DNA from 2 places in the Burkholderia sp. YIM B11467 genome. Region 2 is predicted to be linked to the other one. Evidence: predicted binding sites of a transcription regulator. Region 2 holds the regulator's gene; the other holds the start of a gene.
The links. Region 2 encodes HrcA, which represses chaperone genes, less so after heat shock. Its sites were predicted from a motif close to TTAGCACTCNNNNNNNNNGAGTGCTAA; they were not measured.

Region 1: the regulator HrcA is predicted to act here: its motif matches at 1,554-1,580, upstream of rpoH (RNA polymerase sigma factor RpoH).

What each region holds. Positions count from the first base shown of each region.
Region 1 covers NZ_JBQVSQ010000007.1:41,461-45,042, reverse strand. Annotated here, with positions in the region: gene cydP (cytochrome oxidase putative small subunit CydP) at 1-198, opposite strand, end outside; gene rpoH (RNA polymerase sigma factor RpoH) at 556-1,491, opposite strand; gene ACTRWB_RS23475 (acyloxyacyl hydrolase) at 1,852-2,421, shown strand; gene ACTRWB_RS23470 (nuclear transport factor 2 family protein) at 2,467-2,850, shown strand; gene leuA (2-isopropylmalate synthase) at 2,994-3,582, opposite strand, start outside.
Region 2 covers NZ_JBQVSQ010000003.1:536,047-539,628, forward strand. Annotated here, with positions in the region: gene hemH (ferrochelatase) at 1-857, opposite strand, end outside; gene hrcA (heat-inducible transcriptional repressor HrcA) at 983-2,005, opposite strand; gene ACTRWB_RS14475 (NAD kinase) at 2,137-3,039, shown strand; gene recN (DNA repair protein RecN) at 3,059-3,582, shown strand, end outside.

The DNA.
Region 1 (3,582 bases), on a different contig from region 2:
CGACATGTGCTCGGCCTGCGGATGATTGAAGAATGCGTATTTGAGCGACATCAGGAGGATCAGCTTGACGATCAGCACCAGGGTGATGTCGCGGGCGAGGGTCGGGCCGCGTGCCCACGCGGCGATGCGCGCGCGCCAGCCGATCGTGCCGGCCGGCCGCGGGGGAGGCGGCGCAGGCTCTTTATTGATCGAGATCAAGGCGAATATCCTGAATCGATTTAGGTCGGTTTTGGGGCGACTTTACGTCGGATTTATGACGGCCGTGAAGCTGTTTTAATCCTTTTGCGCCGGACATGCCAATTTTAAAAGGACTGCTTTCCGATGCCGAGTGCTGCGCTGCGGCAGACCGTCGCGAAACGCGGGCCGAAACTTGAGGCAGATCAAGGTTATGCGGAAGGGGGCCGCAAACAGCCTAATACCTGATGAATCAGGTCAATTAATCGGCGGAGAAACGAACGGAGAAGCGCGTGAAAAGCGCGCGCAAAAGACGGGCGAAAAAAAACCGCTGCCGGTCGGGCAGCGGTTTTCGATGAGGCGCTCTAAATCGTCGGGGATTTATGCGTATTCGGCGAGGGCGGTGCGCATCTTTTTCATCGCACTCGCTTCGATCTGGCGGATACGTTCCGCCGACACGCCGAACTCGGCGGCGAGATCGTGCAGCGTCGAGCCGCCCGAGCCGTCGTCGTCGACGTGCAGCCAGCGCGCCTCGATGATGCGGCGGCTGCGCGCGTCGAGCGCGTCGAGCGCCTGCGCGATGCCGTCAGTCTGCAACGTGTCGCGCTGACGCGCGGCGAGCACGGCGGTCGGCTCGTTATGCGAGTCGGCCAGGTAGGCGATCGGCGCGTACGACTCCTCGCCGTCTTCCACCTGCCCTTCGAGCGCGATGTCGCCGCCCGACAGGCGCGTTTCCATCTCGGACACGTCTTCGCGCTTGACGTTGAGCTCCTGTGCGAGGCCGTCGATTTCCTCGGGCGTCATCGCCTGCATGCTCTTCTTGTGGCTGCGCAGGTTGAAGAACAGCTTGCGCTGCGCCTTCGTCGTCGCGACCTTCACCATGCGCCAGTTGCGCAGGATGTACTCGTGGATCTCGGCCTTGATCCAGTGGATCGCGTACGACACGAGACGCACGTTCTGGGCCGGATCGAAGCGCTTCACGGCCTTCATCAGGCCGATGTTGCCTTCCTGGATCAGGTCGCCGTGCGGCAGGCCGTAGCCGAGATAGTTGCGCGCGATCGACACGACGAGCCGCAGGTGCGATAGCACGAGGCGGCGCGCCGAATCGAGGTTGTTGTTTTCGCGGAATTCGGTCGCGTACTGGCGTTCCTCTTCCGGCGTCAGCAGCGGAATGCGATTGACGGCCTGGATATACGCGTCGATGTTGCCCAGCTGGCCCGGCAACATCGATTGAGCTGCGAGCGCCAGCGAGCCTGCCGATTCGGCCTTGGCCGGCGTCGGGCTCAGGGTGTTCGGAAGGGTCAGGGCGTTGCTCACTAAAAAACTCCTTTGGAATCAGGGACAAACCCCGGGTCTCGGATGAAAGACCGGAGCCAATCTTAGCACTCCCGTAATCCGAGTGCTAATTCCTTAGAGCGGGCGTGGGCATCGGAGTTCCCGGTTTTCTATCGAAGTAGTCGAGTCGATAGTCTAATCTGCGACCAAAGCGGCGGATCGAAGTTCCGTAAACCGTTGTTTCTGATAGGAATCAGTAGACGATTTCGATTTTTGTCGTTTTGGAAGGAAGCCATTTCGCTTCGTGATGCCGATCCGAAAAGTCCTTTACCATACCATTCAGTTCGCTCGGGCCAGGCCGGTGCGGCCGGCTCCATTCAACCCAAAAAGTTGGAGTGTCAGATGAACAATAAGAAGAATCGCCGGCCCCGCAGCCGGCTTGCGCTGCACGCGATGCTGGCGGCGTCACTTCTGGGCGGATCGGGCGCGGCATTTGCGGATCGATGGGGGATCCAGGCGGGCGGCGGGTTTTCGGATCGTCACGGGATCGACAAGGCCGATCTCGGCGTGGTGTGGGATCCGGGCTGGAACTGGTGGGAAATCGGCGGCTGGCACTTCACGTTCGTGATGGAAGGCCACGTCGGTTACTGGCACACGGGCGGCAACGTTCACAGCGGACTCGGCGAGATCGGCGCGACGCCGATGTTCCGCTTCATCAAGAGCGCGGGCCAAGTGCGCCCGTTCGTCGAGGCCGGCGCCGGCATCCGCTTCCTGACTTCGCCGACGATCTCCACCCATCTTTCGCTGGGGACCTCGTTCCAGTTCGTGGACGTCGTGGGTGTCGGCGCGCAGTTCGGAGAACGGCAACAATATCAGGTCGGTTACCGTTTTCAACATGTGTCTAACGCGGGTATCAAAGAGCCGAATCCTGGTATAAATTTCCACCAGTTCTACGTGCAGTACAACTTCTGATCCGCATGCCCGCGCACGGCGTGCGCGTTGCCGAGGAGTCAGGCGATGGCGAAGGTGGTCGATGCGATCCGCGCGCTCGAGCGCGATCGGTTCCGAGCGATGGTGGACGGGGACGGCGAGGCGCTCGACGCGCTGTTGTCGGACAAGGTGTTCTTTGTTCACACCAACGGCAAACGTGAAACCAAGCAGCAGTTCATCGACGCCATCGTCGCAGGCCGCCGCCGCTATCGTCAGATCGAAATCCAGTCGCAGGACGTGTTGCCCGTTGGCGACGAAACCTGCGTCGTCACCGGGCGCGCGTTGATCGAGATGGAAACGAACAACGGCGGCCTGGTCTTCCCGATTGCCTATACGTCGGTCCACACCCACGAGCAGGGCCGCTGGAGCCTGCTCGCCTGGCAGGCGACGCGGTGCGCGACCGAGACATGAGCGCGCGTGGCGCTCTTTTTCATGTCCCGACCGAAGCGGCCTTCTGGGCCGCTTTTTGTTGCCTCGTGCGACGCGGATCGCGCGGCGCACGGGCGGTCACGCCCCGTTCGCTGACGTTTGAACCCTGAATCGAAGCCCGACGGTCAGGCCGCCGCGCGGCGGTCCGTGCAATGCCATGCCGAGCGGTTGATCGCGCTGACGACCGCGTCGAGCGCGGCGCTCGCCGCTTCCGCGTGCAGGCCGACGCCGTGCCGCTGCGGTGCATCGCCGACCCGGCAGCCGACCGACACCGCGAACCGGCCGTCCGTCGTGCGCGCGTGTTCGCACGACGCGACGTCGATCGACGCGCCGGCGGCCGCCGCAAATGCCGCGGCCAAACGTCGCACGGCGTCCTCCGGCGTCGCGTCGGCCGCCGGCGCCGCCGCGATCTCGCGGTTCCGCCAGCGCGCGTTGCTGCCGTGGCGTGCGGCCGGGCCGTCGGTCTCGAAGAATTCGCGGGCGAACAGCGCGCAGATCGCGTCGCCCGTCACTTCCTCGCCGGACGTGTCGGCGAGCGTCTGCACCGCGTGACTGAATTCGATCTGCACGCGCCGCGTCGGTGTGAAGCCCATCCCGCGTTCGAGCAGGAACGTCGCGCCGCCCTTGCCGGACTGGCTGTTCACGCGGATCACCGCGTCATAGCTGCGGCCGAGGTCGGCCGGGTCGATCGGCAGGTACGGCACTTCCCAGACC
Region 2 (3,582 bases):
CAGAACACGTCGGCCCGCCGCACGCCTGCCTCGCCGAACTCGCGCAGCGTCGGCGCGGTGTACGGCTGCAGCCATTCGGCCTTGCCGAAGCGCGACTGGAAGGTGACGCGGCATTCGGTCGTCGACAGCCCGAGCGCGGCCATCAGCAGCGCGCCTGTTTGCTGGCACTGGTCGTGATACGGGTCGCCGAGGTCGAGCGTGCGCTTCGGCACGCCGTGAAAGCTCAGCACGAGCTTGTCGCCCGCCGCGAAGTCGGGCCGGCCGTGCTGCGCCCAGTACTGGCGCACCTGCTCGGCAAGCGCGTGGATATAGGCCGGATGGTCGGCGTAGTGCCGCACCGTGCGCACCTCCGGCTGGTTGCGCATGCGCGCGAGCGCGTCGAATGCGGCATCGAACGCGGTGGCCGTGGTCGACGCCGAGTATTGCGGATACATCGGCATCAGCAGCACGCGCTCGACGCCCGAGCGCTTGAACTGCGCGAGCGCGTGCGCAATGTTCGGGCTGCCGTAGCGCATCGCGTAGTCGACGAGCACGTGATAGCCGTTCGACACGAGCAGGTGCCGCACGCCGTCGGTCTGGCGCTCGGTGTGCACGCGCAGCGGCGAGCCCTCCGGCATCCAGACGGCCGCGTATTTCTTCGCGGACGCGCGGCCGCGCAGCGGCAGGATCAGCGTGCGCAGCAGCACCTGCCAGACGACCTGCGGAATTTCGACGACCCGCGGATCCGACAGGAATTCGGCCAGATAGCGCCGTACTGCGCGCGGCGTGGGCGCGTCGGGCGTGCCGAGATTGATCAGCAGCACGCCGATGCGGTGGGCGGCCGCGATGCTCGAAGGCGGCTCAAGATCGAAACGCATGGGCAAGAACGTGCTCAGGGCACGGGACCGGACGGCTCTCAATTATAGCGGGCCGCCCCGTACCGTTCGGCCGACTGTCGGCACGCACGGCGCCGCGGCACGATGACGGGGCGGGATCGGGTGTGCTACTGCTGGCTCAACGTCAGCGACAGCAGGCGCGCGGTGATGTCGACGATCGGAATCACGCGGTTGTACGCCATCCGGGTCGGGCCGATCACACCGAGCGTGCCGACGATCTGCCCGTTCACCTCGTAAGGCGCGGTGACGACGCTCATTTCCTCGATCGGCACGAGCGTCGATTCGCCGCCGATGAAGATCTGCACGCCCTGGGCGTGGCTCGACACGTCGAGCAGTTGCAGGAGGCCCGTCTTTTGGTCGAACACGTCGAACAGCTTGCGCAGCCGCGCCATGTCGGACGACAAGTCCGCCACCTCGAGCAGGTTGCGCTCGCCGGAAATCAGCACGGTGTCCTCGGTGTCGGGCACCTCGGTGCTGGCCGTCACCGCCAGATGCATCAGCGCGGTCATGTCGCCGCGCAACTGGTCGATCTCGTCGCGCAGGCGGCGGCGCACCTCGTCGAACGACAGGCCGGCGAAATGCGCGTTGATGTAGTTGGACGCCTCGGTGAGTTGCGACGGCGAGTAGTCGCGCGGCGTCGCGAGCATCCGGTTCTGCACGTCGCCCTCGGGCGTGACGATGATCAGCAGGATGCGCTTGTCCGACAGCCGCATGAACTCGATCTGCTTGAACACGTGGCTGCGACGCGGTGTCAGCACGACGCCCGCGAACTGCGACAGGTTCGACAGCACGCTCGCCGCGGCGGCGACCACCCGCTGCTGCGGCTCGCCGGCCTGCAGCGTGTTCTGCACCTGCCGCGCGACGGCCTCGGCGTCGATCGGCGTCTCGACCGTGAGCATCGTGTCGACGAACAGCCGGTAGCCGCGCGGCGTCGGCACGCGGCCGGCCGACGTGTGCGGGCTCGACACGAGGCCGAGCTCCTCCAGGTCGGACATCACGTTGCGGATCGTCGCCGGGCTCAGCTCGAGCCCGGAATAACGGGACAACGTGCGCGATCCGACTGGCTGACCGTCGGCGATATACCGTTCGATCAGGGTTTTCAGGAGGGTTCGTGCGCGAGGATCTAGCATGGTGGAAAATTTTAGCGCAACCGCGCGACCGCGGCGAGTGGCGTCGGCCGCCATTGCGCGGGCCGGCCCGATCCGGCCCCACCGGTGCACAGCCGGTTCTTTTCGTCAACGAGCTATGGTGTAATGCCGGCATGAAAACCGGTAATCAGTTCAATACTGTCGCGCTCGTCGGCCGGAGCAACACGCCCGGCATCGCCGAGCCGCTCGCCACCCTGGCTGCCAGCCTCGCGAAGCTGGGCTTCGAGGTCGTCTTCGAAGGCGATACCGCGCGCGAGTTCGGCATCACCGGTTATCCGGCGCTCACCCCGGCCGAAATCGGGGCGCGTGCGGACGTGGCGGTCGTGCTGGGCGGCGACGGCACGATGCTCGGCATCGGCCGCCAGCTTGCGCCGTACCGGACGCCGCTGATCGGGATCAACCACGGGCGGCTCGGCTTCATCACGGACATCGCGGCCGCCGACATGCACGCGCTCGTCCCCGTGATGCTGTCGGGCAAGTTCGAGCGCGAAGAGCGCTCGCTGCTCGAGGCGCGGATCATGCGCGACGGCGAACCGATCTACCACGCGATCGCATTCAACGACGTCGTCGTCAACCGCAGCGGCTTCTCCGGGATGGTCGAGCTGCGCGCGTCGGTCGACGGCCGGTACATGTACAACCAGCGTTCGGACGGCCTGATCGTCGCCACGCCGACGGGCTCGACCGCTTATGCGCTGTCGTCGGCCGGCCCGATCCTCCATCCGCAGCTGCAGGGCATCGTGCTCGTGCCGATCGCGCCGCACGCGCTGTCGAACCGGCCGATCGTGCTGCCGGACGACACGAAGATCGCGATCCAGATCGTCGGCGGGCGCGACGTCAACGTGAACTTCGACATGCAGTCGTTCACCTCGCTCGAACTGAACGACACGATCGAGGTGCGCCGCTCGAAGCACACGGTGCCGTTCCTGCACCCGATCGGCTACAGCTACTACACGACGCTGCGCAAGAAGCTGCACTGGAACGAACACGCATCGAACGAAGACGACAAGGCGTCCTGACGCCCCTCCGCCCGACACCATGCTCCGCCACCTCTCGATACGCGACTTCGTCATCGTCGCCGCGCTCGATCTCGAATTCGACCGCGGCTTTTCCGTGTTTTCCGGCGAAACCGGCGCCGGGAAATCGATCCTGATCGACGCCCTCGCGCTCGCACTGGGCGAACGCTCCGACGCGAGCGTCGTGCGCACCGGCTGCGGCCGCGCCGACATCACGGCCGAATTCACGCCGCACGACCGCGTCGTGCGCTGGCTCGACGAACACGCGTTCGACGCCGAGGACACCGTGATGCTGCGCCGCGTGATCGACGCGAACGGCCGTTCGCGCGCGTTCATCAACGGCACCAGCGCGACGCTCGCGCAACTGCGCGAACTCGGCGAGATGCTCGTCGACATCCACGGCCAGCACGCGCACCAGTTGCTGATGCGGCCCGACGCGCAGCGCGAGCTGTTCGATACGCACGCGGGGCTCGTCGCCGATGCCGCGAACGTCGCACGTGCGTGGCGCGTCTGGCGTGACGCGACGCAGGCGATCGACGCCGCGAA